2 regions of the Anaerobacillus sp. ABR4_321 genome follow, and region 2 is predicted to be linked to the other one. Evidence: a T-box and tRNA genes for the amino acid it is inferred to sense, from the RefSeq annotation. Region 2 holds a T-box; the other holds one or more tRNA genes.
What was found. The T-box of region 2 lies ahead of ileS (isoleucine--tRNA ligase). A T-box ahead of a tRNA ligase gene usually reads a tRNA of that ligase, here a tRNA-Ile.
Positions count from the first base shown of each region.

Region 1: it encodes a tRNA-Ile, which carries the amino acid that the T-box ahead of ileS (isoleucine--tRNA ligase) is inferred to sense. The anticodon was not compared.

Region 1 is NZ_JBSWTK010000001.1:2,072,846-2,088,095, reverse strand. It holds gene phoU (phosphate signaling complex protein PhoU) at 61-720, opposite strand; gene pstB (phosphate ABC transporter ATP-binding protein PstB) at 742-1,557, opposite strand; gene pstA (phosphate ABC transporter permease PstA) at 1,612-2,490, opposite strand; gene pstC (phosphate ABC transporter permease subunit PstC) at 2,490-3,401, opposite strand; gene ACXADT_RS10745 (PstS family phosphate ABC transporter substrate-binding protein) at 3,504-4,472, opposite strand; gene ACXADT_RS10740 (peptidoglycan D,D-transpeptidase FtsI family protein) at 4,734-6,764, opposite strand; gene ACXADT_RS10735 (MFS transporter) at 6,873-8,120, opposite strand; gene ACXADT_RS10730 (hypothetical protein) at 8,221-8,499, shown strand; gene ACXADT_RS10725 (superoxide dismutase) at 8,534-9,145, opposite strand; tRNA gene ACXADT_RS10720 (tRNA-Phe) at 9,355-9,430, opposite strand; tRNA gene ACXADT_RS10715 (tRNA-Met) at 9,561-9,637, opposite strand; tRNA gene ACXADT_RS10710 (tRNA-Ser) at 9,689-9,781, opposite strand; tRNA gene ACXADT_RS10705 (tRNA-Ile) at 9,787-9,863, opposite strand; tRNA gene ACXADT_RS10700 (tRNA-His) at 9,872-9,947, opposite strand; tRNA gene ACXADT_RS10695 (tRNA-Met) at 9,966-10,042, opposite strand; tRNA gene ACXADT_RS10690 (tRNA-Asn) at 10,046-10,120, opposite strand; gene ACXADT_RS10685 (DUF456 domain-containing protein) at 10,254-10,736, opposite strand; gene ACXADT_RS10680 (Na/Pi cotransporter family protein) at 10,805-12,433, opposite strand; gene ACXADT_RS10675 (DUF1189 domain-containing protein) at 12,656-13,429, shown strand; gene ACXADT_RS10670 (NfeD family protein) at 13,475-14,128, opposite strand; gene ACXADT_RS10665 (DUF1002 domain-containing protein) at 14,197-15,072, opposite strand; gene ACXADT_RS10660 (LysM peptidoglycan-binding domain-containing protein) at 15,238-15,250, shown strand, end outside.
Region 2 is NZ_JBSWTK010000001.1:2,922,794-2,938,043, reverse strand. It holds gene sigE (RNA polymerase sporulation sigma factor SigE) at 1-642, shown strand, start outside; gene sigG (RNA polymerase sporulation sigma factor SigG) at 726-1,505, shown strand; gene ACXADT_RS15250 (YlmC/YmxH family sporulation protein) at 1,577-1,846, shown strand; gene pgeF (peptidoglycan editing factor PgeF) at 1,938-2,753, shown strand; gene ACXADT_RS15240 (YggS family pyridoxal phosphate-dependent enzyme) at 2,761-3,429, shown strand; gene ACXADT_RS15235 (cell division protein SepF) at 3,462-3,914, shown strand; gene ACXADT_RS15230 (YggT family protein) at 3,927-4,199, shown strand; gene ACXADT_RS15225 (YlmH family RNA-binding protein) at 4,204-4,977, shown strand; gene ACXADT_RS15220 (DivIVA domain-containing protein) at 5,062-5,562, shown strand; T-box leader at 5,732-5,945, shown strand; gene ileS (isoleucine--tRNA ligase) at 6,010-8,766, shown strand; gene lspA (signal peptidase II) at 9,059-9,520, shown strand; gene ACXADT_RS15205 (RluA family pseudouridine synthase) at 9,520-10,431, shown strand; gene pyrR (bifunctional pyr operon transcriptional regulator/uracil phosphoribosyltransferase PyrR) at 10,637-11,182, shown strand; gene ACXADT_RS15195 (solute carrier family 23 protein) at 11,338-12,648, shown strand; gene ACXADT_RS15190 (aspartate carbamoyltransferase catalytic subunit) at 12,793-13,692, shown strand; gene ACXADT_RS15185 (dihydroorotase) at 13,692-14,969, shown strand; gene ACXADT_RS15180 (carbamoyl phosphate synthase small subunit) at 14,966-15,250, shown strand, end outside.

The DNA of each region.
Region 1 (15,250 bases), 850 kb from region 2:
CTTGTACGAGAGATAAACATAAAAAAAGCCGCCTTCCTATATAGGAAGGCGGCTTACATATTAAGCGTTCAAATCGTATCGTTTACCTTTTACAACATAAATCACACTTTCAGAGATATTCGTGCAGTGATCACCAATTCTCTCAATGTAACGACAGATAAATGCGAGTTGCTGAATCTGACTAATACTATCAGGGTATTTTGTCATGAGTTCGAGTAGTTCTTTTACCAATCGACCATACATCGTATCGATTTCGTCATCAGCATCCGCAACAGCTTTCGCTTGATTCACATCTTCTTCATAGAAGGATGACAATACTTCTCTTAGCATGTTGTTTGCTTTTTCAGCAAGAGCAGGTATCTCTTCGATTGGCTTTACGAAAGGTTTATCACCGATTCGGATGATCGACTTCGCGATGTTAACAGCCAGATCGCCTACTCTTTCAACATCAGTAGAAATTTTAAGCGCTGAAATCAAACGACGTAAGTCTGAAGCAAGTGGTTGCTCTTTTGCAATAAGCCAGATTACTTTTTCGTTGATCTCTTCTTCGAGTTCATTAATTTCGTGATCATTATCGATGATTTCAAGAGCTTTCTCTACATCCTGGTTTTTCAATGCTTTAATTGATTCGTCAACAGCGAGCTGAGCAAGAGAACCTAGCTCTAACAGTTGAGCTTTGATTTCATCTAATTGTTCTTGGAAATTTTCTCTAACTACCATAAACAGTCACCCCCGAAATTTTTAACCGAAACGGCCAGTAATATAGTCTTCTGTACGCTTATCTGATGGATTAGAAAACAGCTTGTTCGTATCAGAGAATTCAACCACTTCACCATTTAGGAAAAAGGCTGTTTTATCGGAGATTCGAGCTGCCTGCTGCATGTTATGCGTAACGATGATGATACTGAATTCTTTCTTCAATTCTTGAACGAGTTCCTCAACTTTAAGTGTAGAGATCGGATCAAGTGCGGATGTTGGCTCATCCATCAAGATAACGTCTGGTTCGATTGCAAGACAGCGCGCAATACAAAGACGCTGTTGCTGTCCACCCGAAAGACCGTATGCATTTTCATTCAATCGATCTTTCACTTCTTCCCATAGAGCTGCGCCTTTTAAGCTTTTCTCTACGATTTCATCGAGTACTTTTTTATTCTTGATTCCGTGGATTTTAGGGCCGTATACCACATTCTCATAGATAGATTTCGGGAATGGGTTTGGCTTCTGGAATACCATTCCTACTTTTGTACGAAGATCTTCAACTTTATATTTGCTATCGAAGATATTATTGTCACGGTATTTAATATCACCAGACATTTTTACGATCGGCACCATTTCAACCATTCTGTTTAGGGCTTTGATAAATGTAGACTTTCCGCAACCTGAAGGTCCGATAATTGCAGTGACCTTATGTTCAGGAATTTCAAAGTTAATATCCGTTAACGCTTGATCTTTCCCATACCATAAGTTGAAGTTCTCAATTTTGTATACTGATTGACCATCTGCTTTTTGTTCAGCTTCAGCACGTTGAGGTTTTTGGATCTTTTTTTCATCCATAATTGTTTTCATGATAACATTCCCCTTTTCATGTTGATGAGTAGAGCACGACTTTTCTTATAAACGTTTTGAAAATTTATTACGAATTAACACAGCGATAGAATTCATGATTAAAAGCATAGCGAGTAAAACAATAATTCCAGCTGCCGCTACGTCATGGAATTCTGTTTGTGGACGACTTGTCCAGTTAAAGATCTGAATCGGCATAACAGTAAAACCAGAAAGAAGGTTCTCAGGTAAATATGCAACGAACGTAAGAGCTCCAATCATTAGGAGTGGTGCTGTTTCACCAATTGCTCTTGATAGTGCCAAAATTCCCCCAGTCAAAATTCCTGGAATTGCTGCTGGTAGTACGACTCTGCGAATGGTTTGCCACTTCGTCGCTCCCATTGCGTAAGATGCTTCCCTTAATTCTTTCGGCACAGAACGAACGGATTCCTGTGAAGCTACAACGATGATCGGCAAGATCAATAAGCTCATCGTTAAACCACCGGCAAGAACACTACGTCCCATCTCAAGCATACGAACGAATACTGTCAGACCGAGTAAACCAAATACAATAGATGGCACACCCGCAAGATTTGAAATGTTCAATTGAATGAACGTCGTAAATCGGTTTTTCTTTGCGTATTCTTCAAGGTAAATCGCTGTACCAACTCCTAGAATCAATGAAACAGGTGCAATGACTCCCATAACCCACAAGGAACCATAAAATGCAGCCTTTATTCCTGCTTTTTCAGGGAAACGTGATGCGAAGTTTTGAAAGAATTCTAAGTCTAAATACCCAATTCCTTGAGTGAATATCCGATAAAGGAGGATAACGAGAACAACAAGCGCGAACATAGTAGCCCCAAAAAAGACTCCTTTTAGAACGTTGTTCTTCATCAACCTCGTTTGCATTTTACTTTTAACTTTTGATTGATCGATTAATTGCATTAGTATTCCTCCCTGAATCTTCGAGAAATATATTGAGCGATGAGGTTCATGATCAGAGTGAATAAGAACAGCGTCATCCCTACTGCATAGATACTATAGTAGATCGTTGTACCAAATCCAGCATCTCCAAGACTCACCTGAACGATATACGAAGTCATCGTTTGAATCGACTCGGTTACGTCCATTGTTAGCTTAGGTGTAGCACCACCAGCTACCGTTACGATCATTGTTTCTCCGATCGCTCTTGAAATAGCTAGAACAAATGAAGCGATGATACCAGAGAGAGCTGCAGGTAGAACAACTTTCACCGCAACTTCAAAACGAGTTGCACCTAGTCCGAGAGCACCTTCTCTAATTGCATTTGGAACAGAACTCATAGCATCCTCAGATAGGGAAGCGACCATTGGTATGATCATAATCCCAACCACAATTCCTGGGCTCAAAGCATTAAATACAGGAAGATTTGGAATAACGTTCTGCAATACCGGAGTTACAAATGTTAGCGCGAAGAATCCGTAAACAATCGTTGGAATTCCTGCTAGTACTTCCAATATCGGTTTAATAAATCGTCTTACACGATCACTTGCATATTCACTCAAATAAATGGCAGCAGCTAATCCGAATGGGATTGCTACAAGCATAGCAATAACTGTAATCATAAGAGTTCCTGAAATAAGCGGCCAAATACCATAGTCAGGATCCCCTTCAAAGAAAGGATACCAATCTTTATTTGTAAAGAACTCCACTATTGAAACGCGGCTAAAGAACGTAATGGTTTCAACAATAAGTGTAAACACGATTCCTAGCGTCGTTAGAACTGAAAGAATAGCACATACAAGCAATAAACCAGGAACCAATTTCTCCATAAAATTTAATCTTGTTTTTTGCTTATCTTTTCTATCTTTAATCATCTGACGAATTGATCTTTCCATAATAGTACTCCCCCTCACACTAGAGCAAAACAGGTTAAAGTGAGGAGTAAGTTCACTCCTCACCAAACTGTTTTCAATTCATTATTTTCCAGCGATCTCGTTAAGCTTATCCATAGCTTCTGTATACTTCTCATCAGGTAGAGCTACATAACCAACAGCTTCAGCCATCTCACCAGCATTTTCAATCATAAACTTATTGAAGTCATATACTGCAGGGTTGTCTTTTACAGCAGAATGCTTAACATAAGTGAATAGTGGACGAGAAAGTGGCTCGTACGTTCCATCTTGAATTGTTTCAGCGTTTGGCTCAATTGCTTCGCCTTCACCATTTACAATTGGAACAACATTTAAATTATCTTTGTTTTCAAGGTAGTAAGCATATCCGAAGAATGCCATACCGTTTTTAGATCCAGTTACACCGTTAACAAGAACGTTGTCATCTTCAGAAAGTGTAGCTTCTTTATTCATTTGCTCTTCTTCTAGAACAACTTCATTGAAATAGTCATACGTACCAGAGTCAGTACCTGGGCTAAATAGTTCGATCTTTTCTTCAGGCCATTCAGAGTTGATTTCACTCCACATTGAAACTTCGCCAGTCCAGATTTTCTTGAGATCTTCAATTGTAAGCTGATCTACCCAATCATTCTCAGCGTTTACAACGATAGAAAGTCCATCTTTTGCAACTTCGAATTCAGTAAATTCAATTCCAGCTTCTTCTAGTGCAGCGACTTCCTCTTCTTTGATCGGACGAGATGCGTTACTCATGTCAGTCTCACCGTTAGAGAATTTTTCAAATCCACCGCCAGAACCGGAAACACCTACACTAACTTGAACCTTAGGTTGAGCAGCTGCATATTCTTCAGCTAGAGCTTCAAAGATCGGGAATACAGTAGAAGATCCGTCAACCATTACTTCTCCTGATACTTCTTCTCCGTTTCCAGACTCACCGCCAGCGTTGTTTCCTGCGTTTTCTGAGTTGTTTCCACAAGCTGCTGCGAAAACCAAAATCAATGACATTACTAGCATTAGTGCGATGCCTTTAAACTTCATGTGTTTTTCCCCCTAAATGGATGTGTTTTTTTGTATGGGTCATTAGGACTGCTACTGACCTCTCAACCACAATTACAAGAATACAGCTTGTTTATTAATTGCATATAAACCGATTGTAAAGATAGTGTAAATGCTTGTAGAAATGCTGATTTTCTTGCATATAATTGTGAATTGTTGTCGAAATCGCAGGACTTTAGACCTGATTAATCCTTACTCTTCCCAAACCAAAAAGAAAAAACCGCATTTCTGCGGTTTTTTATCTCATTCTTTATCCTTATTTTCAATTTCACTTCCACTAGGTACTTTCGCCTTGTTTTTGAGGTCGAAATAGGCATCTAATATTCTTCCGCCTATTTTCTTATTAACAAAGCCAGAGCTCGAATCGTTTACTTCCGGTATGACAACAGAAAAGGCAACCTCAGGATCGTTATAAGGAGCAAATCCTACAAGGGTCAAATTGTACTCCTCTCCGATCTGAGCCGTTCCTGTCTTTCCAGCTGCAACATAGTCATCACTCTGAAAGAAGTTATAATTCGTTCCTGCAGTTCCTTCTTTCGTATTCATAACCATCCACATTCCCCTTTGAATGTGTTCTACTTCATCTTTGCTCATTTTTACTTTATTCAATACTTCAGGAGTATGTTGAAAAAGAACAGTATTGGACAGTGTATCGCTTTCTGATGGTTCATGTACTTCTTTTAATAGATGAGGTTTAATGCGATAGCCTCCATTTGCAATCGTAGAAACGTATTGCGCCATTTGCATTGGCGTATACGTATCATACTGTCCGATCGACAAATCAAGTAAATTACCGAACACCCCAATTCCTCCATTAAGACCTGCACTTTCACCAGGGAGATCGATTCCAGTTGGAACACCTAATCCAAATTGAGAGAATGCTTCTCTCATTTGATTGTACGCTTCAGGATTATAGCTACTCCTCTTATTAGGTTCGTAGTCATACCCTGCCATCATCATTGCGATTTTAAACATATAGACGTTTGAAGACTTTTGTATTGCCACTAAATCCGATATTCTGCCCATCGCTCTAGAGGTATAAGAAGATTTGGTTTGACCATTCGAAAATCGAAGCACCTCATCTACTAGCATATCGTTGGGATTAATGACATCATATTGATACCCAGTTAATACTGTAGCTCCCTTAATCGTAGAGCCCATCGCATATGAATCTCCGATCACACCAAAGGTTCTGCCCGTATACTTCCCATTATTATAAGCTTTACCTGCTATTGATAGAACTTCACCAGTAGCAGGGTCCATCATCACAACATACCCTCTAGTCGCACCATATTTTCTGGCATCACGTAATTCTTCTTCTAAAATTTCCTCTACTTGTTGTTGTAGATCGATATCGATCGATAAAACAAGATCATTTCCGCGTTGTCCCTCTATTACTTCTGGCTCACCAATCGGCTCACCGGATTTATCCGTTACAAATTTTTGTTTTTCTTTTTGTCCTTTGAGAAATTCTTCATATTGCTTCTCAAGATAGCTAATACCTACTTGGTCATTCCTATCATAATCTCTAATTCGGTAATAAGTAAGGCTTTCACGAGGAATGTGTCCTACATTTCCAAAGATTGTTTGAAGCGTCTCACCATATGGATATTCCCTTGTCGCGTCAGCTTGAATATCAACTCCAGGTAATTCACCGAGGTTTTCACTAATGCGTGCGATCTCATCTTCCGTTAACCCCATCTTAATCGTTTGAGAAGAAAGAGCGTACCCATTATCCATCGCTCTCTTTATGGCTGCTACTTCTAGTTCAGTCTCATCAGCTTTTATTTCAGCTAAATCTTTATCATCGATGCGCTCTATTTGGAGCTTGTAAGCCTCTGTTGAATCTAAATTCTCCCACTCTTGTTCTGAGAGCTTCTGTTTCGCTTCTTCTGGGCGAGTCACGATCCAATAATCCTTTAAATCCCGATCTGTAACTTCTTCAGAATCTTTCTCGATTAGTTCGGCGAGTTTTCTTGCAAGATCTAATCGTTCTGATTGATTCGTATTTTGTGTTCTTATGTAAGTAAGAGCGAACTCGGGATTATTATCTACAAGAACTCTTCCGTAACGGTCATACATCTTTCCCCTAGGCGCACTTGATTCTGCCGTTACATTTTCAGTCTGCTCTGATACCCGTTCATATTCTTCACCGTCCACAATTTGAATGACGCCAAGACGCAATACAAGAACTGAAAATAAAATAAAAACGGACAAGAATAATATATTTAACCTTATCGGCACGTGGTTCTTTTTCTTTCTATTAGGATTCACGTTATTCTTCCTTTCAACAAACAATTAGGCACCTGTAGAGTACAGGTGCCCTATCCCATATTTATTTACTATACTTAGTGATACACCAATTGTAAAGGGTATAATGAGCTATTGAACTGGCTCTACCGACTTTTCACTAAAAGCCCTAACAATCTTGAGTTTTCTATAGAAGAAGAAAATAATGGAATGACCAATTCCTAGGATCATCAATAGTGTAGGTACGATTTGAACATCGTTTGAAATCGAGATCGCTATTAGAAACACTGTAATCGATACAACCCTTCCAAAGTTTAAATACACCTCTCTTACTACAATGTACTCAATCCTCATTTCCGCAGCATTCCAAGCTTTTCCGATCACATCGTATGTTAGTGATACATATGGAACAAACAAAACGGGATAAGCGATTGAAATACAAATGCCGTAAAGCAGCAAGCGCGGGAACGTTAATTCAAATAAAAGAATAACCACTGAGACATATAGCATAATTCCTGCATAAAGAATTGCTTTTATACGAAAACGTGGTTTTATTAATCTTGTCGCAAGGTAATAAACCAGGAACGAAACAGCGGAATTCACCAAACCAAATGTTCCTATCGCAAGCTCACTGCCAGTCGTAATAAATACGAGAACAGCAATGACAAAAATAAATGTTCCCTCTCTTAACCCTTGGAAGAAGTGAGCATGAAGAACATTTAGCCAATCGCTGTTCGATTTACGTTCGTTGAAAACTCGCATGAATGAAAAGTTGCCTTTCGCTGATCGCCTCTTTAAGAAAAAACTCAAGATAACCGCAGCTGAGAAAAGCACCAGTGAGACTCCAAATATGATTTTGTACCCCGTGTATGATTCAAGACTTGAAATGACTACTCCTGCGAAAATAGGACCGATCATTCCAGCAAAAGAAGTTAGAAGTCCTAGAAAACCATTAAAAAAATCTCTCGTATCAGGCTCAGTTATTTCAAATGTTAATACATTAAACGCAAGCCAATAAAACCCAAACCCAATTCCAAGCAGTGCTCCCAATAAGACGAGTAACTGGCCAGCATTTTGCCCTAGTAGTAAAACCGTAATATAAAATAGCGCCAAAAAGATTACGCCGATTCTCAATACAATCACTCGATCCATCTTTTTAGCCCATCGTCCAGCTAAAATAAATGTAAGCGGTTGACTGATGACAACTGAAAGGTTGTAAATCGCAATATCTGCAAATTCACCTGTTTGTTTCCATAAATAAACGTTTACAAACGTATTTGAAAGAGCAATGCTCAAAGCATACAATCCGCCGATCGTTAATAATAAGAGTAGATCTTTTGTAACAGCTATATCACCCATTACGTGTTTAAGTACTTTCATGGCAAACTCCCCTTTTTTCCTCCTCCCTTATTTTGTATTAATTCTGTCTCCTTATGCGAAAGATTAGAAATGGGTAAGATGTTTTTGAAAGGAGAGTTCGATGTATTATTTTATCTATACAGGGGACGTCATTTCTCATCAAATTAAGAATACTCTTTTATCACAACTGATTTCTTTTGCGACAAAACTTGAGCAGCCACATACATATAATGAAGAAAAAAATTCATTAACGCTGCCTACATTCTTCATATCGATCAGGGAAAATCAAATTTTTTCCTATAGCAAGTACGATTTCAATGATGGCTGTGCAATTACAGACCTTGTTATTGGCTATCTATTAGAACATCTGGGAAGCGTCTATACAAGAATAGAACCATAAAAAAGCCCCGACAATACTGTCGGGGTTTTGGCTATTATTTTGCAGCTTCGTAACGCTTAGCTACTTCATCCCAGTTAACAACATTCCAGAATGCACTGATGTAATCTGGGCGCTTGTTTTGATACTTAAGATAGTAAGCATGCTCCCAAACGTCAAGGCCAAGAATTGGAGTAATGCCTTCCATTACAGGAGTATCTTGGTTTGGAGTACTAGTGATTTCTAGTTCTCCACCTTTAACGATAAGCCATGCCCAGCCAGAACCAAAGCGTCCTGCAGCAGCACTAGCGAACTCGTCTTTGAAGCTTTCAAAGCTTCCAAATTTCTTTTTGATTGCTTCGCTCAAGTCACCTGATGGTTCGCCGCCACCGTTTGGACTAAGTACTTGCCAGAAAAGTGTGTGGTTAGCATGTCCGCCACCATTATTTCTTACTGCAGTACGAATTCCTTCAGGTACAGCATCCAGGTTGCCAAGAAGATCTTCAAGGCTTTTGTCAGCTAAGTTTTCATGACCCTCAAGTGCACCGTTTAGCTTTGTAACATAAGCATTGTGGTGTTTGCCGTGGTGAATCTTCATTGTTTCTTCGTCGATATGTGGCTCTAGAGCGTTAAAATCGTAAGGTAGTTGTGGTAGTTCAAATTTAGCCATTGTAAATCTCCTCCTTTAAAAGTATGTAACCCTTGTGACTATTGCGTCACAAGTCATGATCACAATGTATCACATTTTTACAGTAGCAGATTTATCCTTTGTTTTCAAATGTTTAACATCGTGATATCGTCACCACTTTTTATAATTCCACACATAAAGAATCGTAAACATAAAAAAACCACCTACAAGGTGGTGAATCGATGTTAATATGGTGGCTCCGGACGGAATCGAACCGCCGACACGTGGATTTTCAGTCCACTGCTCTACCGACTGAGCTACAGAGCCATGATTGTTAATTTTATGTACTATTATGTTTGAAAGAGTGAACTCAAATTATGAGTTTAGGTTACCCCTAGAGGGACTACGATTAAAAATTAATAAGGAAGATAAATCGACGTAGTTAATTTTTTTAAATTGGTTGCGGGAGCAGGATTTGAACCTGCGACCTTCGGATTATGAGCCCGACGAGCTACCGAACTGCTCCATCCCGCGACGATAAAATCATACGATTATTAACTTACTTTTCCATACTTAGAAGAAAGATGGCGGAGGAAGAGGGATTCGAACCCCCGCGGGCCGTTAAGCCCCTGTCGGTTTTCAAGACCGATCCCTTCAGCCAGACTTGGGTATTCCTCCGCGTATGGTGGACCCTGCAGGACTCGAACCTGCGACCGGACGGTTATGAGCCGTCAGCTCTAACCAGCTGAGCTAAGGGTCCAATGTAAATGGGGCGACTGATGGGAATCGAACCCACGAATGCCGGAACCACAATCCGGTGCGTTAACCACTTCGCCACAATCGCCATTGTGTTAAGTTAATATGGTAGCGGCGGAGGGGATCGAACCCCCGACCTCACGGGTATGAACCGTACGCTCTAGCCAGCTGAGCTACACCGCCATATGGCTCCACAGGTAGGATTCGAACCTACGACCGATCGGTTAACAGCCGATAGCTCTACCACTGAGCTACTGTGGAATATCTCTTAACGACAAGAATAACTATACCATATAGTTTAAAAAGAAGTCAATAACTTTTGTGATATAATTTTTATTGCTGAAAATCAGCGATGAAATTACTATAGCATGGTTTTGTCCCTTCATCAAGATTACTAAAGAACATAAACAAGAAAGATAACAATCATTATTGCCTGAATAGCACCTTTCATTAACGCTCCCCCAAGAAAACCAAGTAAAGATCCGACTCCTACATTAATCGACTCTCTTAATGGTTTTCGATGAAAGATTAATTCCGCTCCCACTGCCCCAATGAAAGGACCAAGAATAATTCCTAGAAAAGGGATAACGAAAGGTCCGACCAATAACCCTATAGTACTTCCCCATATGGCGGCTTTCGATCCTCCATATTTCTTGACTCCAAATAAGTTGCTAGCATAATCAGCAAGAAATAGTAGCGCGGTAAATAGAATTTGAATAATCCAAAAAGAAATTGTCATTGAACTAAATTCGAAAAATACACCGTACACAATATATCCTATGTAAATAAAAAGAACCGATGGAATGATTGGATAGATGAGTCCTACAAACGCCACTATAAACGATGCTATTATGAGTACCCAGTATAAGATATCCATGTTGCCCCCCTTTTTCTTCTATTATATAGAATAAAAAAAGTCAGGGCTAGCTAAGCCCCGACTTTTTATTACTCTTCTCCGATAACTGCTTCTGCAATATTAACAGCGTGATCACCTATACGTTCTAGGTTACTGATCATATCTACAAAGACGATTCCTGCACTTCCTGTACATTCGCCTTCATTTAACCTCATGATATGCTGCTTACGAAGAGATCTTTCCATTTTATCGATCTTATTCTCTAATTTCACAACTTCTCGAGCCTTCTCAACATCCCAATTATCCAATGCATCAAATGCCTGTTGAAGAGTCGTAAGCGTAAGATCAAACATTTGATCGAGATCTTTCATAGCTACATCAGTCATCTTCACTTTGTTGCTGATCTGATAATCAACGAGCTCGACGATATTTTCCATATGATCTCCAACTCGCTCAATATCACGAACTGAGTCCATCAACATACCATGTCGAGTTGACTCCTCAGCTGAAAGAGAGGTTGCAGATAGCTGAATTAAATAATCTGTGATCTTTGTGTCTAAGTTATTGATCGCGTCTTCATATTGAGCAGTTTTCTCTGCACTTTTTTGCTCTTTTGAAGTGACATATTTCGAAGCTTCTTTTACACCTTTATAAGCAAATTCGCTCATACGAATAACTTCTTCTTTTGCTTGTCCAAGCGCGACAGATGGAGAACGTTCGATAAATACCGGATCAAGGTGCTTTGGCTTATACTCGATCGCAGTATCATCACCAGGAATAATTTTTGTTACTAATACAGCAAGTAATGCAATGAATGGGAACTGAATGATTGTATTAGAAACATTAAAAATACCGTGTGCAAATGCAATAGTCATTTCTGCATTTAAATTAAGTGCATCTTGGATATATGCAATGAAAGGTGTGTACAGTGATAATATAATCAAGAACACTGTAGTACCAATTAAGTTAAATATTACATGTGTAAGTGCTGCCCTTCTTGCTGCAACTGAGGCACCAATCGATGCTAAAACAGCAGTTACTGTCGTTCCTATGTTATCTCCGAATAGAACTGGCATAGCAGCTTGTAGGGACATAGCATCCTGAGAGAATAAACTTTGCAGAACGCCAATCGTAGCACTTGAACTCTGTACGATGACAGTAAATACGGTACCGATGACTACTCCCAATATTGGGTTTTCACTCATACTAACCGTAAGATCTTGGAATACCTGAAGAGTTCTTAAAGGTTTCATACCGTTACTCATCAGTTCTAAACCATAGAATAAACCACCAAAACCAAAGATGATCTGTCCAAGATACGTTATCTTTTTGTTTTTAACAAAGAAGATCAATGCTGCACCAATAAATAGGATAGGTAGTGCGTAATCTTTGATAGGTATACCAATTATGAATGCTGTTACAGTTGTTCCTATATTTGCTCCCATTATAACTCCGATAGCCTGCTTAAGAGTCATAAATCCTGCATTTACTAGTCCTACTGTAAGAACTGTAGTGCCTGAACTGGTTTGTAACAAGATAGTAACGACTATACCTGCTAACACACCCATGAATGGGTTCGTTGTGAAGCGATCTAATATATCTCTTAACCGATCGCCCGCTGATCTTTGAAGGCCATCACCCATATACTTAAGTCCAAACAGGAAAATACCTAGACCTCCCACAAACTGAAAGATCATCTCCTGAACGTTGAGTTCCATCATTTCAACCCCTTGCACCATTTTATTTTTTTCGACAATACTCAACAAAGTCCCTTGTCTATTATCTACATCACCCTTTCTTTTGTAAAGACTAAATATAGATTTTGTAATGATTTATTCACAAAGGGAATGAAAAACTTTAACCGAGTTTATTGTTCCCTAAGTGGAATATAAGCTAAACTAGTTTATGGGTTTGTGTAATTAATGGAAGGAGATTTGAATTTGAACATATTTAAACAACTATTTTACAGCCTTTATTCTCCAAAGATGATGGCGCGCTTTCGTTTTCAAAAGCTTGGAAAACCGATCTTATATGTTTTTCTTTTAATGCTTCTTGCATCCGTACCAGTTGGAATTCTAACCACCGTTACATTTACGAATGCTTACGATGAATTGAAATCCCATATAAGTGACGTTCCTGAATTTAAACTTGTAGATGGAACGTTATCTGCTGATCAAGATGAGCCGTATATCACGAAGGAAGACGGAGAAACATTTATCTTTGACGCTACTGGTGAAACAAAACCTGATGATGTAGAAGGATATCAGACTGTCATCGCATTTTTAGAAGACAGAATAATGATTAAAGACTCTGGTACATTACAGGAATTTGATTATAGTAACTTCAGTACGATGAGTTTCACAAAAAGTGATGTGATTGAACTGTCACAAACACTCGATGATTTGCTTCCTATCTTTATACCCCTTGTCATTTTCGTCGTGTATCTTTTACAAACAGGTCTTAAATTTATAGGTGTGACGGTCCTTGCTACAATTGGTTTGACCTTGAAAAATATGATCAAGAGAAGAGTTTCCTATAAGCAGCTTTGGATACTTTCTGCCTATTCTGTAACGATACCGACGTTATTTTTCACTATTATGAGCCTGTTACGTACGCAAGTTCCATTTGGCTTTTTAGTATACTGGTTCGTAGCGATCTTGCTATTGTATATGGTACTGAAAGAAATTCCACTCCCCAAAAAGAGGCAAGAATAATCGTTAGAACAAAAGAAGTCCTCCCGGTGTGCCGGGAGGACTTCTTTACACTTGCAGGGTTTCATCAGCTACTTTTTCTTCTATCAAGATTCTTGTTCCATCCACATCTGTTATCGTTACAGTAGTACCTTCATCGATCCATCTTCCAACTGAAATAGCGCTATACTTCTTATTATTCACTTCGATCGTTCCACTTGGCCTAAATGGTGTGATCGCTTTTGCTGTATGACCTACCAGGTCTTTGTATTCACTATTCATCGAGTTATAACCCATATCACCACTTAATCGATCTTTTAAGGTCATTTTCGTCCACATCTTCCTCGCAGTAAATACCTTCAAGAATAAGAATGATGCAGCTGCTCCTAATAGAAAACCACTAGATACGAGAAGTCCGTATATGAAAGAAGGTGAAGGTAACGCGACAGCAGTAATCATGATAAGGATACCAATTAATCCAAAGGTACCATCGTTTAGTAACTTTCCGTCAAGCACCACTAAACCAAGACCTACTGCAAAGACCAATCCCATCCAGAGGATTGAAACTGTCGACGTAAGGTGGAAACTGAAATAAAGCGTTAAAATCAATATCCCAATCAGTCCAAAAATACCTTTTGTGCGCACTAGAATTTCCCCGAATAAGAATAAGACCCCTAATAAGACGACGATGAATCCAATCGCAGGTACAGCTAAAATATCCATCCAAAACCGCCTCCCTATTTATTCCTCTATCCTATATACGAATGAAGATCAAAAAAGTTTCTCGGTTTTTATGATTGAAACGCCCCAGCGATGCTATCGATGATCGATTTAATAAAATCAATAAACTTGCTAATAAAATTCTTTGTTTCTTCCTTGTTTAGAAATTCATTCAAGTTTTCTTTTGCATTCTCTAATTGGCTTCTAACTTGGTCCCAATCAATATTTAAATTCTTCATTCGTTCAAATAACGCAACAAGGCCGTCTAACTCCTCATTTGTTAATTCAATACCTGAGTCTTTTGCGATTTGTTGAATTAGACTTCTAAGCTCTTCTTCTGTTTCAGGTGGATTCGATGCTATCTCATCTTTTATCTTTGTCATTAATTCTGTAGCTTTTTCAGCTCCAATGCTTTCACTTAGCTTAGCTGTCTTTACAAGCTCTTCATTTGCGACTTGTTTTTGCTCTTCTGGTATCACTTTGTCCATACTGACTTCATACGCTTTTATCAAACCAGTGAGTGCAGCCGTTCCAGACACTTCAATGGGTGCAGTGACATAAACGGCAGCATCCTTAACACCAGCCGTTATCAAAGCGTTTGTATACATCTCATCGGTTACCCAATTGATGTTGTTGGTTTCTACACTCAACCCTTCATCCTTTTTGCCTATCGTGATCGATGATGATGAAAGAGCACGTGTTCCGATCAAGCCTTTACTTATATAATCACCAAGGTATTTATGTTCTTCTTCATTCGATACCGTAACGGTTAATGCTTCTTCTGGAGCATTCATTTCTTTCAATAATTCCTGTTGTTGACTCTCTGATAAATCTTCACCAAGCGTAATGATGACGTCCCCTTCACTGGCATCAGCCAATGCATCTATAGGTAATACGAACACAAGCAAACTAACTGTTAATAAGTATGGTAAAAGTTTTTTGATCATCATTCATTCTCCTTTATTTTAGAAGTAAGGAAAGTAATACACCTATATGCATGTTATTTTACTGCAGTCCTTCCTCAAAGAAAAGAAAATTCGAAAAACAGAGGAATAACCTCGTGGGACAAGCATAAGGTAAAAGTAAAAACAGTTAAGAAAGCGGGGTTTGCAATGCGTAAACTAC
Region 2 (15,250 bases):
TATTACATAGGAGGAAGTGAAGCACTTCCGCCTCCTTTGACGAAAGAAGAAGAAGCCCATCTTTTGATTAAATTGCCTGGTGGTGATAAGGCTGCACGATCGATTTTAATCGAAAGAAACTTGCGCCTCGTTGTTTATATCGCACGTAAGTTTGAAAACACAGGGATTAATATTGAAGACTTGATCAGTATCGGAACGATCGGGCTGATCAAAGCTGTCAACACATTCAATCCTGAAAAGAAAATCAAGCTAGCAACATATGCTTCTAGGTGTATTGAAAATGAGATCTTGATGTTTCTGCGTCGTAATAACAAAATTCGTTCGGAGGTTTCATTCGATGAACCTCTTAATGTCGATTGGGATGGAAACGAACTGCTCTTATCTGATGTATTGGGAACTGATGAAGATATCATCACGAAAGGAATCGACGCACGAGTAGACCGGAAATTGCTTGTTAAAGCTCTTGAAACATTGAACCCTCGAGAAAAGCAGATCATGGAACTAAGGTTCGGTCTTGCAGGCGATGAAGAGAAAACACAGAAAGATGTTGCTGATCTTCTCGGTATTTCTCAATCTTACATCTCCAGGCTAGAAAAGCGTATCATCAAAAGGCTTCGAAAAGAATTCAACAAGATGGTCTAACATTCTTAAAATGATAAATGCATAATTTTCCCACTCTCGGAGATACTTTACTTTGACAGCATCTCCGATGAGGAGGGAAAGAGTTGACACGAAACAAAGTCGAGATTTGTGGAGTAGATACATCCAAACTTCCGGTTCTGAAAAATGAAAAGATGAGAGTTCTTTTCAAACAGATGCAGGAAGGTGATATTTCTGCAAGAGAAGAGCTAGTAAATGGAAATTTACGTCTCGTTTTGAGCGTCATTCAACGGTTTAACAATCGTGGTGAATACGTTGATGATCTCTTTCAGGTCGGATGTATTGGTCTTATGAAATCCATTGATAACTTCGATTTATCGCAAAACGTGAAATTCTCAACTTACGCAGTGCCGATGATTATCGGTGAAATACGACGATATCTCAGGGACAACAACCCGATCAGGGTTTCAAGATCGCTTCGAGATATTGCCTATAAATCCCTCCAGATCAGGGACAAATTGATGACGAAAAACTCCAAAGAGCCGAATCCAACTGAGATTGCAAAGGAACTCGGTGTAACGAAGGAAGAGGTTGTCTTCGCTCTTGATGCCATTCAAGACCCTGTCTCGTTATTTGAGCCGATTTACAATGATGGTGGAGATCCTATTTTCGTAATGGATCAAATTAGCGATGATAAGCAGAAGGACTTTCATTGGCTTGAAGACATCGCATTAAAAGAAGCAATGATGAGACTGAATCAACGGGAGAACATGATTCTTCAAATGCGTTTCTTTCAAGGGAAGACGCAGATGGAAGTAGCAGATGAGATCGGAATTTCTCAAGCTCAAGTATCACGGCTTGAAAAGGCAGCAATCCAGCAAATGAATAAAAATATACAAAGTTAGAACGAGACCTGTTAAACAGGTCTTTTCTATTGCCCACTTTTCATATAATAAAATGGAAAGGTGGAGGTGTGATGATAAAAATCTCTGAATTTCAAGTTAAGGATGTTGTAAATGTATCGAACGGAAAAAAACTTGGACATATAGCCGATCTAGAAATAAACTTGACGACAGGTAAAATCGAAGCGATCGTTATCCCGGGTCAAGGAAAAATGATGGGTTTTTTTGCGCGTGAGAGTGATCTCGTGATTCCTTGGCGCAACATCGTAAAAATAGGTTCCGATGTTATATTAGTTAAATACTACGATTCATCAGATTCAGAATCTTTCCAAAAAGAGTCATGAGTAGCCAATATCTCACAATCTATATCCCTTCTTCTCAACATATTATGATAAAATAGAGTGTAAACTTGTATAGAAATGAAGGGATATAGCTGTGGGAAACGAACTGTTTTTAGATACTTCTGACATGACTACACTGGCACTTCGTTTCGGAAGAGATGGAGGTCAAGTCAAAGCTGGGTTTTCGACTCGGTTGAACGGTGTAAGTAAAGATCCGTTCGCTAGTCTAAACCTCGGTTATCATGTGCCTGACCATCCAGTAGATGTGTTGACTAATAGAAAAATACTTAGTAAGGCGATAGGCACACCGCTCGAGAATTGGGTAGTTGCAGAGCAAATCCATGGAAATGATATTGCTCACATTACTGCGAATGATTCAGGGCGCGGGACGCTTGACCATGAAACCGCAATACGTGGTATGGACGGTATGTATACGGATGAAAAAGGTTTGATGTTGGCAGCACTGTATGCTGATTGTGTACCCGTATATTTTTACTCCCCTTCCGCGAAAAGGGTTGGAATAGCCCACGCAGGCTGGAAAGGAACAACGAAAGATATTGCTGGAGAGATGATTCAAAGGTGGCAAGATGATGGTATCGACCCTAAAGATATCGTAACTGCAATAGGGCCATCGATCGGAAAATGCTGTTATGAAGTTGATGACAGGGTGATCGAAAACGTAATCGAGGTGGCATCCGATTCTGAACAATTCTTCACACATAACGAAGGTACGTATCAGCTGGATTTAAAAGCTGTGAATAAACACTTATTGTTAAAAGCAGGCGTATTAGAAGACAACATTCTTGTGAGTGACTATTGTACAAGCTGCAGTGACCTGTTTTTCTCTCATCGAAGCGAGCATGGCAAAACTGGAAGAATGATGGGTTACATTGGTCTTGAGGAGGTTTAACAGGAAAGTGGAAGTAAAGACGAAATTAGAAGAAATCATTTCTAACATCGAAGCCGCTTCACATCGATCGAATCGAAATTCAGAAGATGTGAACGTGATCGCAGTTACGAAATACGTTAGTGTAGAGCGTGCAAAAGAAGCAGTCGAAGCTGGTATCACTCATCTTGGGGAAAATCGTCAAGAAGGCTTGGTGGAAAAAGTCGCAGCATTCGAACACCAGCCTGTATGGCATTTCATCGGCACGTTGCAATCACGTAAAGTCAAGGATGTCATCGATCACGTAGATTACATTCATTCCCTCGATCGACGCTCTCTTGCAAAAGAGATCAATAAGAGAGCAACAAAGAAAGTGAAATGCTTTGTACAAGTCAATGTTTCTGGAGAAGAATCGAAACATGGTTTAGCGGTTGAACAAGTCATGCCGTTCGTAGAGTCTCTAGAAAACTATCCAAATATTGAAGTAGTAGGTTTGATGACGATGGCACCTCATATTAAGGATTCTGACGAAATCAGATCTGTCTTTAAAAAGCTTAGAGAACTTAGAACGAACATCCAGGAGCGTTCGTTTGATTACGCGCCATGTAAAGAGCTTTCGATGGGGATGTCAAATGATTATGAGATTGCTGTTGAAGAAGGTGCAACGTTTGTTCGTATCGGATCGTCACTTGTTGGTTAAAATCAAAACTAACTCTCCCGGAGGTGCAGGGAATGGGAATTAAAACAAAGTTTAAGCAGTTCTTTGAACTCGATGATGAACAAATCGAGTACGAGGATGATGTTCATACGACGTATGCTGAGGATGATGAGATGGAGAATTCTAGGGTGAGTCGGAACCATAATAAACAGAAACAGACGAATCAATCCAATCAAAATGTTGTGAGTCTTCAAAGTATCCACAAGAACTCTAGAGTTGTACTTGTTGAACCTAGAGTGTATGCTGAAGCTCAGGATATTGCTGATCATATAAAAAACCGAAAATCTGTCGTAATGAATCTGCAACAGATTCCACATGACCAAGCGAAGAGAATCGTTGATTTCTTGAGTGGTACGGTTTATGCTCTTGGCGGTGATATTCAGAAACTCGGTCCCGACACGTTCATGTGTACTCCGGATAATGTTGAAATCTCCGGCAATATTACCGATGAAATATTTGAAGACTAGCTTCTAAGGAAGGTGAAGAATTTGGAAATTGCTTATTTATTAGCACAAGCTTTACGGATTTACTCATGGATATTAATCATTTATATCTTCATGTCTTGGATTCCAAATGCTAGAGAATCCTCTATTGGACAAATGATTGCAAGAATTGCAGAACCTTATCTTGCGCCGTTTCGTAAAATCATCCCGCCTATCGGTGGAATGTTAGATATTTCTCCTATCGTAGCTATTTTTGCACTACAGTTTGCGCAGTATGGAATCGTTGCTCTCTTTGGAATGATCCTTTAATTCCATGTCGATATACGAACACTATCGTCCTGAAGAAAGAACGTTTGTTGATCGTGTGTTAGAGTGGCAAGGGGAAGTTGAAGACAGATACTCTCCGAAACTCACTGATTTCCTAGATCCAAGAGAGCAGGATATCGTTACACAAGTAATTGGAAATCATCCCGATGTGAGCGTATCTTTTTCAGGAGGCGTGGACGGAGCAGAACGGCAGCGTGCACTGCTTCTTCCACCTTATATAACAGCAACAGCTGAAGATTATGACATAGCTGCATTAGACATTACATATCCCTCAAAATTCGTTACATTATCGCACCCAGATCTTCTCGGTGCGCTGATGGGACTTGGATTAAAGCGGGAAAAGTTTGGTGATATTTTTGTGCAGGATGGACTTGCACAGCTTATCGTAGCTAAAGAAGTAGCGGATTATATTAAGATGAATTTAACTCAAGCTGGTAAAGCTTCGATCACGCCAGAGGTGATTTCACCATCACAGATCAACGTTCCTCCTATAAGGTGGGAGGAACAATCGGGTACCGTTAGTAGCCTTCGCCTCGATGCTGTATTAGCAGAGATATACAATCTATCTAGGTCAAAGGTATCTCCTATGATCGAACATGAGCGTGCTAAACTTAATTGGAAAGTCGTCGATCAACCCGCAACCGAAGTAAAAGCGGGAGATTATTTATCCCTAAGGGGTTCGGGGAGAAGTAAGGTGAATTCGATCGACGGTAAAACAAAGAAAGAAAAATGGCGAATCACGTATAGTAAAAGAAAATAATTTGACAGATTTAGAAGGATTGCCCGTAGAGATTGTCGAATTACGAGTTGGGACATAAAAGAGAGCAAACCGGAGGTGGCTGAATTGCCTTTAACACCATTAGATATTCATAACAAAGAATTTACTCGCGGATTCCGCGGTTATGATGAAGATGAGGTAAATGAGTTTTTAGATCAAGTCATTAAAGATTACGAAACTGTTATCAGAGAAAAGAAAGAGCTAAATGAGAGAGTAAAGATCCTAGAAGAAAGACTAGGACACTTCTCAAACCTTGAGGAAACATTGAATAAATCGATTCTTGTCGCTCAAGAAACGGCTGAAGAAGTAAAGCAGAGTGCAACGAAAGAATCCCGTTTGATCCTAAAAGAAGCGGAAAAGAACGCTGACCGCATCATCAATGATTCGTTAGCTAAAGCGAGAAAGATCTCACTCGAAAATGAAGAATTGAAAAAGCAAGCTTCCGTTTACCGCACACGTTTCCGTATGCTTGTCGAAGCGCAGCTTGAGATGCTGACGAATGAAGATTGGGACGGGCTGGCTGCTCGTTTTGATGAAGAAGAAGAGCATATTCAAGAAAACGCATAAGGTAAACTTTTAACATTTATTTCGCATTTTCTTGACTTATTAAAATTGAATACACTATACTTTTGATATACTTTAATGGAAGTTGGTCCTACAACTGGATTAACATCTTCAATCAAAAGCACATAGACATAAGAAATGGTGTAAGCTGTTTCTTACAAAATAATGATTAAGAACGACTGCGATGGGAAGAGTAACTGGTTACACTTAACAAAGCGAGCTGGGGTTGGTGTGAGCCTGGCGTTAAGCAACCGGTGAAGATCACCCCTGAGTCCCGAGCTGAACATAAAGTAAGCCCCGGCGTATCATTCACGTTACGAATGCAAAGTGAGCACATTGTGTGCTTAAGTTGGGTGGTACCACGGGAAAACCTTCTCGTCCCTATAGGGATGAGAAGGTTTTTTTATGTTATTAAGGAAATGCAGCGTACGATATTGAAGGAGGAAGGACATGAGCTTTAAAGAAACACTATTGATGCCAAAAACGAAGTTCCCAATGCGCGGTAATCTGCCAAACAAAGAACCTGATATGCAAAAAGAATGGGAAGAAAACAACCTTTATGAGAAAGTACAGGAAAGAACGAAGGATCGTCCTCTTTTTGTACTGCATGATGGCCCTCCATATGCAAATGGAGACATCCATATCGGTCACGCAGAAAACAAAGTATTGAAAGACATGATTGTTCGTTACAAATCCATGAACGGATTTCATGCACCGTATGTTCCAGGTTGGGATACTCACGGTCTTCCGATCGAGCAAGCACTTACGAAAAAAGGTGTGGATCGAAAGAAGTTAACAGTAGCTGAATTCCGTAAGAAGTGTGAAGAATATGCGCTAAAGCAAGTTGATCGTCAGCGTGAGCAGTTCAAACGCCTTGGCGTTCGCGGAGACTGGGATAACCCTTATATCACACTGAACAAAGGGTACGAAGCGCAACAGATCAAAGTGTTTGGCGAAATGGCGAAGCGTGGATATATCTACAAAGATAAGAAAACTGTTTACTGGTCTCCTACTTCAGAATCAGCGCTAGCTGAAGCTGAAATCGAATACCAGGACAAACGCTCTCCATCCATCTATGTTGCTTTCCAAGTTAAGGATGGAAAAGGCGTACTAAACGGAGATGAGAAGTTCATCATCTGGACAACGACCCCTTGGACAATTCCTTCAAACCTTGGGATCGCACTCAATGCTTCATTTGAGTATAGTGTTGTTGAAGCTGATGGAAGCAAGTACATCGTCGCTACAGAATTAGTTGACCAACTTAAAGAAGAGTTTGAATGGAATACAGTGAATGAACTAAATCGCGTAAAAGGAAGCGAGCTTGAATACGTTACAGCACAGCATCCTCTATATGATCGTGAGTCCCTTGTCATTCTTGGTGATCATGTCACGCTTGATGCTGGTACTGGTTGCGTTCATACAGCACCTGGACACGGTGAAGATGATTATGCAATCGGAAGAAAATACAAGCTCGATATCTTGTGCCCAGTAGATGAGAAGGGTGTTTTCACGAATGAAGCGCCAGGTTTTGAAGGCTTGTTCTATGATAAAGCAAACAAGCCGATCACTGAAAAGCTTGAAGAAGCTGGAGCTCTAGTAAAGCTTTCATTCTTCACACACTCCTATCCACACGACTGGCGTACGAAAAAGCCGATCATCTTCCGTGCAACTGAGCAGTGGTTTGCTTCAATCAAGCAGTTCCGACCTGAACTTCTGCAAGCTGTTGCGGATGTAGAATGGTTCCCGACTTGGGGAGAGCTTCGTCTTCACAACATGGTGAAAGACCGTGAAGATTGGTGTATTTCTCGCCAGCGCGCATGGGGTGTTCCGATCCCAGTCTTTTACGGTGAGAACGATGAGCCGATCTTAACAGACGAAACGATCGAGCATGTCTCAGAGCTATTCCGTCAGCACGGTTCAAACATCTGGTTTGAATGGGATGCGAAAGAGCTATTACCAGAAGGGTTTACGTCTGAACACAGCCCGAATGGTACGTTCCGTAAAGAAATGGACATTATGGACGTTTGGTTTGATTCTGGTTCTTCCCATCAAGCAGTGCTTGAAGAGCGCAGCGACCTTGCGCGACCTGCAGATTTATATCTAGAAGGATCTGACCAGTACAGAGGCTGGTTCAACTCTTCTCTTTCTACTTCTGTCGCAGTAACTGGTAAAGCACCTTACAAAGCAGTGCTGAGTCACGGGTTTGTTCTTGACGGAGAAGGTAAAAAGATGAGTAAATCACTTGGAAACGTAATGGTTCCAAACGACGTGATGAAGCAGCTCGGTGCAGACATCTTACGTTTATGGGTATCTTCTGCTGACTATCAGGCTGATGTTCGTGTCTCAAATGAGATTCTCAAGCAAGTAGCAGAAGTGTATAGAAAGATCCGTAACACGTTTAGGTTTATGCTCGGAAACCTAGAAGGCTTTGATCCAGCTCTGAACAGTGTTTCCTATGAAAACCTTAGTGAGCTCGATCAATACATGCTCGTGAAGTTGAATAACGTTGTGACGAAAGTAAAGAAAGCATATGATGAGTATCAGTTCTTAACGGTTTACAATACCATTCATAACTTCTTTACTACAGAGATGAGCTCATTCTATCTTGATATCGCGAAAGATACGCTATATATCGAGCACGAAGACCATCCGAAGCGCCGAGCGATTCAAACGGTTCTTTATCAAACGGCTGTTGCATTGACGAAGCTACTATCACCGATCATCCCACATACTGCTGAAGAAGTATGGCAGTTTGTACCGGGTGAAAAAGAAGAGTACGTTCAGCTTTCTGACATGCCTGAAGTGAAGAACTTCGAAGGAACTTCTGAACTTGAAAGCAAGTGGGATCATGTGATGGACCTACGTGATGAAGTTCTAAAGGCACTAGAAGAAGCACGTAACGAAAAGAAAATCGGGAAGTCCTTAACGGCTCAGCTTCATATCTATGCGGATGGTGAAGCGAAAGAACTTCTTGATGGCATCGATAACCTCGATAAGCTCTTGATCGTTTCTGCAGCATCCGTTGCAGGAAGTAAATCTGAAGCTCCATCAGAAGCAAAGAATTACGAAGAGCTAGCGATCATGGTTTCCCCTGCAGAAGGCGAAACGTGTGAACGTTGCTGGAGAGTAACAGAGACTGTAGGACAAGATGAAACGTATCCTACTCTTTGCGTAGATTGTGCTGAAACTGTAAAAAATCATTATTAATAGTAAAAAGCGCTTTGCTGTATGCAAAGCGCTTGATTTATTTATGAACAGTTATTTGAGCTACCACGTTACTTTTAAATGAATTTATTCATGAGCAAAGGGCTTATGGTTCCTGCTCAGATTCACAGAAATGGCGGTCAGCTCAAATTATACTCCAGCTACTGTTATTGCGTTCCCGATACCCTGAGCACTTTGCACCATGCAAAGCGTTTACGGTTAACGTTCACATTGTACAGGAATGAATCCTGTGCTAAACTTTCATAGGAAGTATCATTCGATCGGGGGAGCGCACGTGTGGAAATATTTAATAGCCATTGGCATAGTTATACTAGATCAATGGACCAAATGGCTTGTTGTTAAAAATATGGAATATGGAGAGTCGATCAAACTCATCAACGACTTTCTCTATCTGACTTCACATCGAAATAGAGGAGCTGCGTTTGGCATCCTTCAAGGTCAGATGATTTTCTTTTACATTATTACGGTTATTGTGATTGTCGCTGTTTTATACTATATGAATCAATATAAACACAGCAAGTTCGTCAGTGTTACCCTTGCTTTAATATTAGGCGGTGCAGTGGGGAACTTTATCGATCGTGTCTTTAGAGGAGAAGTCGTAGATTTTGTTAACACGTATATCTTCTCGTATGACTTTCCGATCTTCAATGTTGCGGATGCTTCACTCGTTGTAGGGGTCATCCTCATCTTTATCGGGACGATATTTGAAAGTAAGCAAGCTGAAGGAGATAAGTAATGGAAAAGTTCGTTTTTACAGTAAGTACTGAAAATAAAGGCCAGCGGATCGATAAAGTGATACCGACATTCGATCAAGACTGGTCTCGTAGCCAGGTTCAAACCTGGATCAAAGAAGAACAAGTTCAGGTGAACGGTGAAGTTGTGAAAGGAAACTACAAAGTTTCGGAGAACGATGAAATCGTTGTGAGCGTCCCTGAACCAGAAACGCTCGAAGTTGTACCTGAAGATCTTGACTTAGATATCGTATATGAAGATCAAGATGTATTAGTCGTCTACAAGCCTAGAGGAATGGTCGTACATCCTGCACCAGGACATCCAAGCGGAACGCTTGTAAACGGCTTGATGCACCAAGTTCGTGATTTAAGTGGAATCAACGGCGTGATTAGACCAGGGATCGTTCATCGAATCGATAAGGACACTTCTGGATTGCTCATGGTCGCTAAGAATGATCATGCACATGAATCACTCGTTAAGCAGCTTCAAGCGAAAACGGTGAATCGTCGTTATAAAGCCATTGTACACGGGAACATTCAGCACGATGTCGGTACCATCGATGCACCGATCGGTCGAGACAAGCAGGATCGCCAGAAGATGACCGTTACAGATGAGCATAGCCGAGATGCAGTTACGCATTTTAAAGTGTTAGAGCGTTATGATCACTATACTTACGTAGAGTGCCAGCTTGAAACAGGCCGTACTCATCAAATCCGTGTTCATATGAAATACATCGATCATCCTGTTGCAGGGGATCCTAAATATGGACCAAGAAAAAAAACGTTGCCGATCGATGGACAAGCGTTACATGCTGGTGTATTAGGTTTCAAGCACCCTGTGACTGAAGAGTGGCTCGAGTTTTCTCGGGAAGTTCCTGAAGATATGGAAAAGCTGTTAACGCGTTTAAGAAGATAAAAAGCGGTTGACAGGTTTTCACGGCTCTGCCATACTACATGTAGACAATATAGCAATCCTTTAACGATGGTCCCGTGAGGCTACAAAGGAAAAACGGCTATGTACGTAACGTGTGTTTCGTATGCCCAAAACCCTTTTGCCTCCATGGCAAAAGGGTTTTTTAGTGACGTTGGACCAAAGCAGTTAAGCTGAAAGGAAGAGACGAATGGAAGATAAGAGGGTTTTACTCGATGATCAAGCGATTCGAAGAGCGTTAACAAGAATTGCTCATGAAATCATTGAACGAAATAAAGGGATCCAACATGCGATGCTCGTTGGGATCAAAACAAGAGGAATCTACTTAGCAGAGCGTTTAGCTGAGCGCATCGCACAAATCGAAGGCTCGAGCATACCGGTAGGAGAAATCGATATTACGATGTACCGTGACGACCTTTCATTAAAACATGAAAATCAAGATCCGAAGATTAAAGGCACAAGTATTGAGAGTGCTGTTACTGATCAAAAAGTCATCCTAGTCGATGATGTTCTTTTCACAGGGCGAACTGTTCGAGCAGCGATGGACGCCTTGATGGATCTAGGCAGACCTTCTCAGATTCAGCTAGCTGTTCTAGTCGATCGAGGCCATAGAGAGCTTCCGATTCGACCGGATTATGTGGGAAAGAATGTACCAACTTCGAAGGAAGAAATTATTGAGGTTGCACTAACAGAAGTAGATGATTTCGATAGAGTAAGCATTAAACACGCTAAGTAAAAACCAATAACGTGCTCCCTTTAAGGTAGTCCAGAGAGACAGCCAAGGGAGGAGACGCTGTTCGATCAGGACACGCGTGTACCTCCTTGCGGCTAAGCAAGGAGTTTTTTTATACCTCCTTCTAGCCGGGACGCACATCCGAGGAGGAAATAACGATGAAACATGAATTAGGAATCCGAGAAGTACCAAAAACAACAACATGGGTAACTTTAAGCCTTCAGCATTTATTCGCAATGTTCGGTGCTACGATACTCGTCCCGTTCTTAGTAGGACTTGATCCAGCAGTAGCACTCGCATCTAGTGGTCTTGGAACCCTCTCTTATCTACTGATTACGAGGGGGAAGATCCCAGCATATCTAGGATCATCGTTCGCATTCATCGCGCCTATCATTTCAGCCGTATCACTAGGGGGACCTGAAGGGGCGATGATCGGGACGTTCTTCGCTGGTATTGTTTACGGAATCGTAGCCATTGCGATTCGGGCGGCAGGTTTAAACTGGCTTTTGAGACTGCTACCTCCGATCGTCGTTGGTCCTGTCATCATGGTGATTGGTCTTGGCCTTGCAGGTACTGCCATCAGCATGGCGATGAACAATCCTGAAACGGAAGCTTATAGCGGCATTCACTTCACAGTGGCTCTTGTCACGCTTGGTGTTACGATTTTAGCATCGATCTTCCTAAGAGGATTTTTAAGCCTTATTCCAATCTTGATCGGTATCGTTTCAGGATATACGTTCGCTTATTTTGTAGGTCTCGTTGATTTCAGTCCAGTAAGAGAAGCATCGTTTTTCGAGGTGCCAGACTTCATTATTCCTTTCGCAGATTATAACCCAGCACAAGTCTTTTCTTGGGAAATTCTTTTCGTCATGGTTCCGATCGCAACGGTAACGATCGCTGAGCACATCGGTGACCAGATGGTATTAAGTAAAGTAGCGGGACGTAATTTTTTGAAGACACCAGGTCTCCATCGATCGATTCTTGGTGATGGTGTGGCGACGATCATCGCTTCATTGCTAGGCGGGCCACCAAATACAACATATGGTGAAAATATAGGCGTTCTTGCGATCACTCGAGTATTCAGCGTGTTTGTTATCGGAGGAGCTGCAGTACTAGCACTAATCTTCGGCTTTATCGGCAAGGTCTCAGCTCTTATCTCTACCATTCCGACGGCGGTAATGGGTGGCGTTTCGATCTTACTCTTCGGGATCATCGCTTCATCTGGTCTCAGAATGCTGATCGATAACAACATCGATCTAGGTGAGAAACGAAACTTGATCATCTCATCCGTCATCTTGGTCATTGGGGTCGGAGGAGCGTTTATCCAGGTAACTGAAGACTTACAAATCGCAGGAATGGCGCTCGCGACGATCATCGGTATCGTTTTAAACCTTATTCTCCCTGGTGGTACTACACAGGAATCGATTGAGAATATGTTTGAAGAGCAAAATGATCATACAGCTGCATAGTTACATCCTTTAAAAAGGTACAGAGAGACCTAAAAGGGTGAGAAAAAGGCGCGAGATCTATCGCGTCAACTTTCCTACACCCTGAATCTGTTCAGGGTGTTTTTTTGTGAAGTTACTTATGTAGAAAAATAGAGGAGTGATAGGATGAAGCATTTACTCGATATGCAATCGATCGAGCCGGGTGACATCGAAGACCTTCTTCATATGGCAGAACGCTTCCGGTTAGGTAAAGAAACCATAGAGTACCCTACTGTTTTTGTTGCGAATTTGTTCTTTGAACCATCGACGAGAACACGTTTTAGTTTTGAAGTCGCACAGAAGCGACTAGGATGCCACACATTAAACTTTGAAGCTGCGGGCTCGAGCGTGCAAAAAGGTGAGAGCCTGTATGACACGATTAAAACGTTAGAAGCAATAGGCGCAAAAGCAGCTGTAATCCGTCACCCAAAAGAAAGATATTTCGAGTCTTTATTAGAAAGAACATCACTATCGATCATTAATGCTGGAGATGGATGTGGACATCATCCTACACAATCACTACTAGATCTATTGACGATCAAGCAAGAGTTCGGTTCGTTCAGGGGATTGCGAGTTGTTATCGCTGGTGATATCAAGCATAGTCGTGTGGCAAGGTCCAATGCATATGTCTTGACGAGACTTGGTGCCCTCGTCTCATTCTCAGGACCAGAGGCTTGGCGCGATGATTCGATCGGAGCATATCCATACATCACGATGGATGAAGCAGTAAGAGAAGCTGACGTTGTGATGCTCCTTCGAATCCAAAATGAGCGCCATCATCAACAGACGAACGAAAACGCCTCTTATCTCGCTGATCATGGTCTTACAGTAGAGCGTGAAAAGAACATGAAGCGAAACAGCATTATCATGCATCCTGCTCCAGTAAATCGAGGGGTTGAAATCGATACATCATTAGTAGAATGTGACCGCTCACGTATCTTTAAGCAAATGGAGAACGGCGTTTATGTCCGTATGGCTGTCCTTAACCGAGTTCTTCACTCCAATAAGAAAGGGATGTATGTGTAATGATCATAAAAAATGCCTTGCTAGTAAATGAAACTGGTAATCTTGAAAAACGTGACGTTCTTATTTCAGAAGAAGGAAAGATTGAGAGGATATCAGAGTCGATCGCAGCTGACCACAATGAGTTCGATGCAAAAGAAATGCTGCTTGTTCCTGGTCTTGTGGATCTGCACGTTCATCTAAGAGAACCTGGTGGTGAGCATAAAGAGACGATCGAAACCGGAACGAAAGCAGCTGCAAAAGGCGGATTCACAACGATTGCTGCGATGCCGAACACAAGGCCTGTGCCTGACCAAGCATCAACGATGACCGACCTTATGAAGCGAATCGAGAAGGGAAGCGTCCGTGTTCTGCCGTATGGTTCGATCACTGTGAGGCAGCTTGGTGAGGAGTTAACAAACTTTGAAGGCTTACGAGCATCAGGGGCTTTCGCTCTAACTGACGATGGTGTAGGCGTACAAAACGCAAACTTGATGTTAGAAGCAATGAAGCGCGCTGCATCAGCTGGCCTATCGATCGTAGCACACTGTGAAGAAAACACGTTAATAAACAAAGGTAGCGTTCATGAAGGCAAGTTTTCAGAGCAATATGACCTGAATGGCATCCCTTCTGTTTGTGAATCAGTACATATTGCTAGAGATGTGCTCCTCGCAGAAGCAGCAGGAGCGCACTATCACGTGTGTCATATCAGTACGAAAGAGTCTGTCCGCACAGTACGTGACGCGAAGCGAGCAGGCATCCATGTTACTGCAGAAGTAACACCACATCACCTACTACTTTGTGAAGATGATATTCCTGGTCTCGATACGAATTACAAAATGAATCCGCCCCTTCGTTCCAAGGAAGATCAGAAAGCCCTGATCGAAGGACTTTTAGATGGCACGATCGATTTCATTGCAACGGACCATGCGCCTCATGCTGAAGATGAAAAAGCAACATCGATGGAAAAGGCGCCTTTTGGGATCGTAGGACTCGAAACAGCATTTCCGCTTTTATACTCGAACTTTGTTGAAAAAGGAACGTTTACGTTAAAACAGCTTGTTGATTGGTTAACCGTTAAGCCTGCTGAAGCTTTTGGTCTGCCGCATGGAACTCTTAACGAAGGGGCGGCTGCAGATATTACGCTGATCGATCTGAATAAAGAAGAGCACATCGACCCTGATACGTTTGTTTCGAAAGGAAGAAATACTCCGTTCAAAGGCTGGAAATGCAAAGGATGGCCTGCGATGACACTTGTTAATGGAAAAAAGGTTTTTGAGAAAGGGAGCGATCACGAATGAAAAGACAGTTGATTCTTGAAGATGGTTCGATCTTTGTTGGCAAAGCGTTTGGAAGTGAAATCGAAAAGAGTGGAGAAGTTGTTTTTAACACTGGCATGACTGGTTATCAGGAAATATTATCTGACCCATCCTATTGTGCGCAAATCGTTACCCTTACGTACCCGCTAATTGGAAACTATGGGATTAACCGGGATGATTTTGAATCGATCAATCCATCCGTACACGGCTTGATCGTAAAAGAAGCAACGAAAGCGCCAAACTATTGGCGAAATGAGATGACG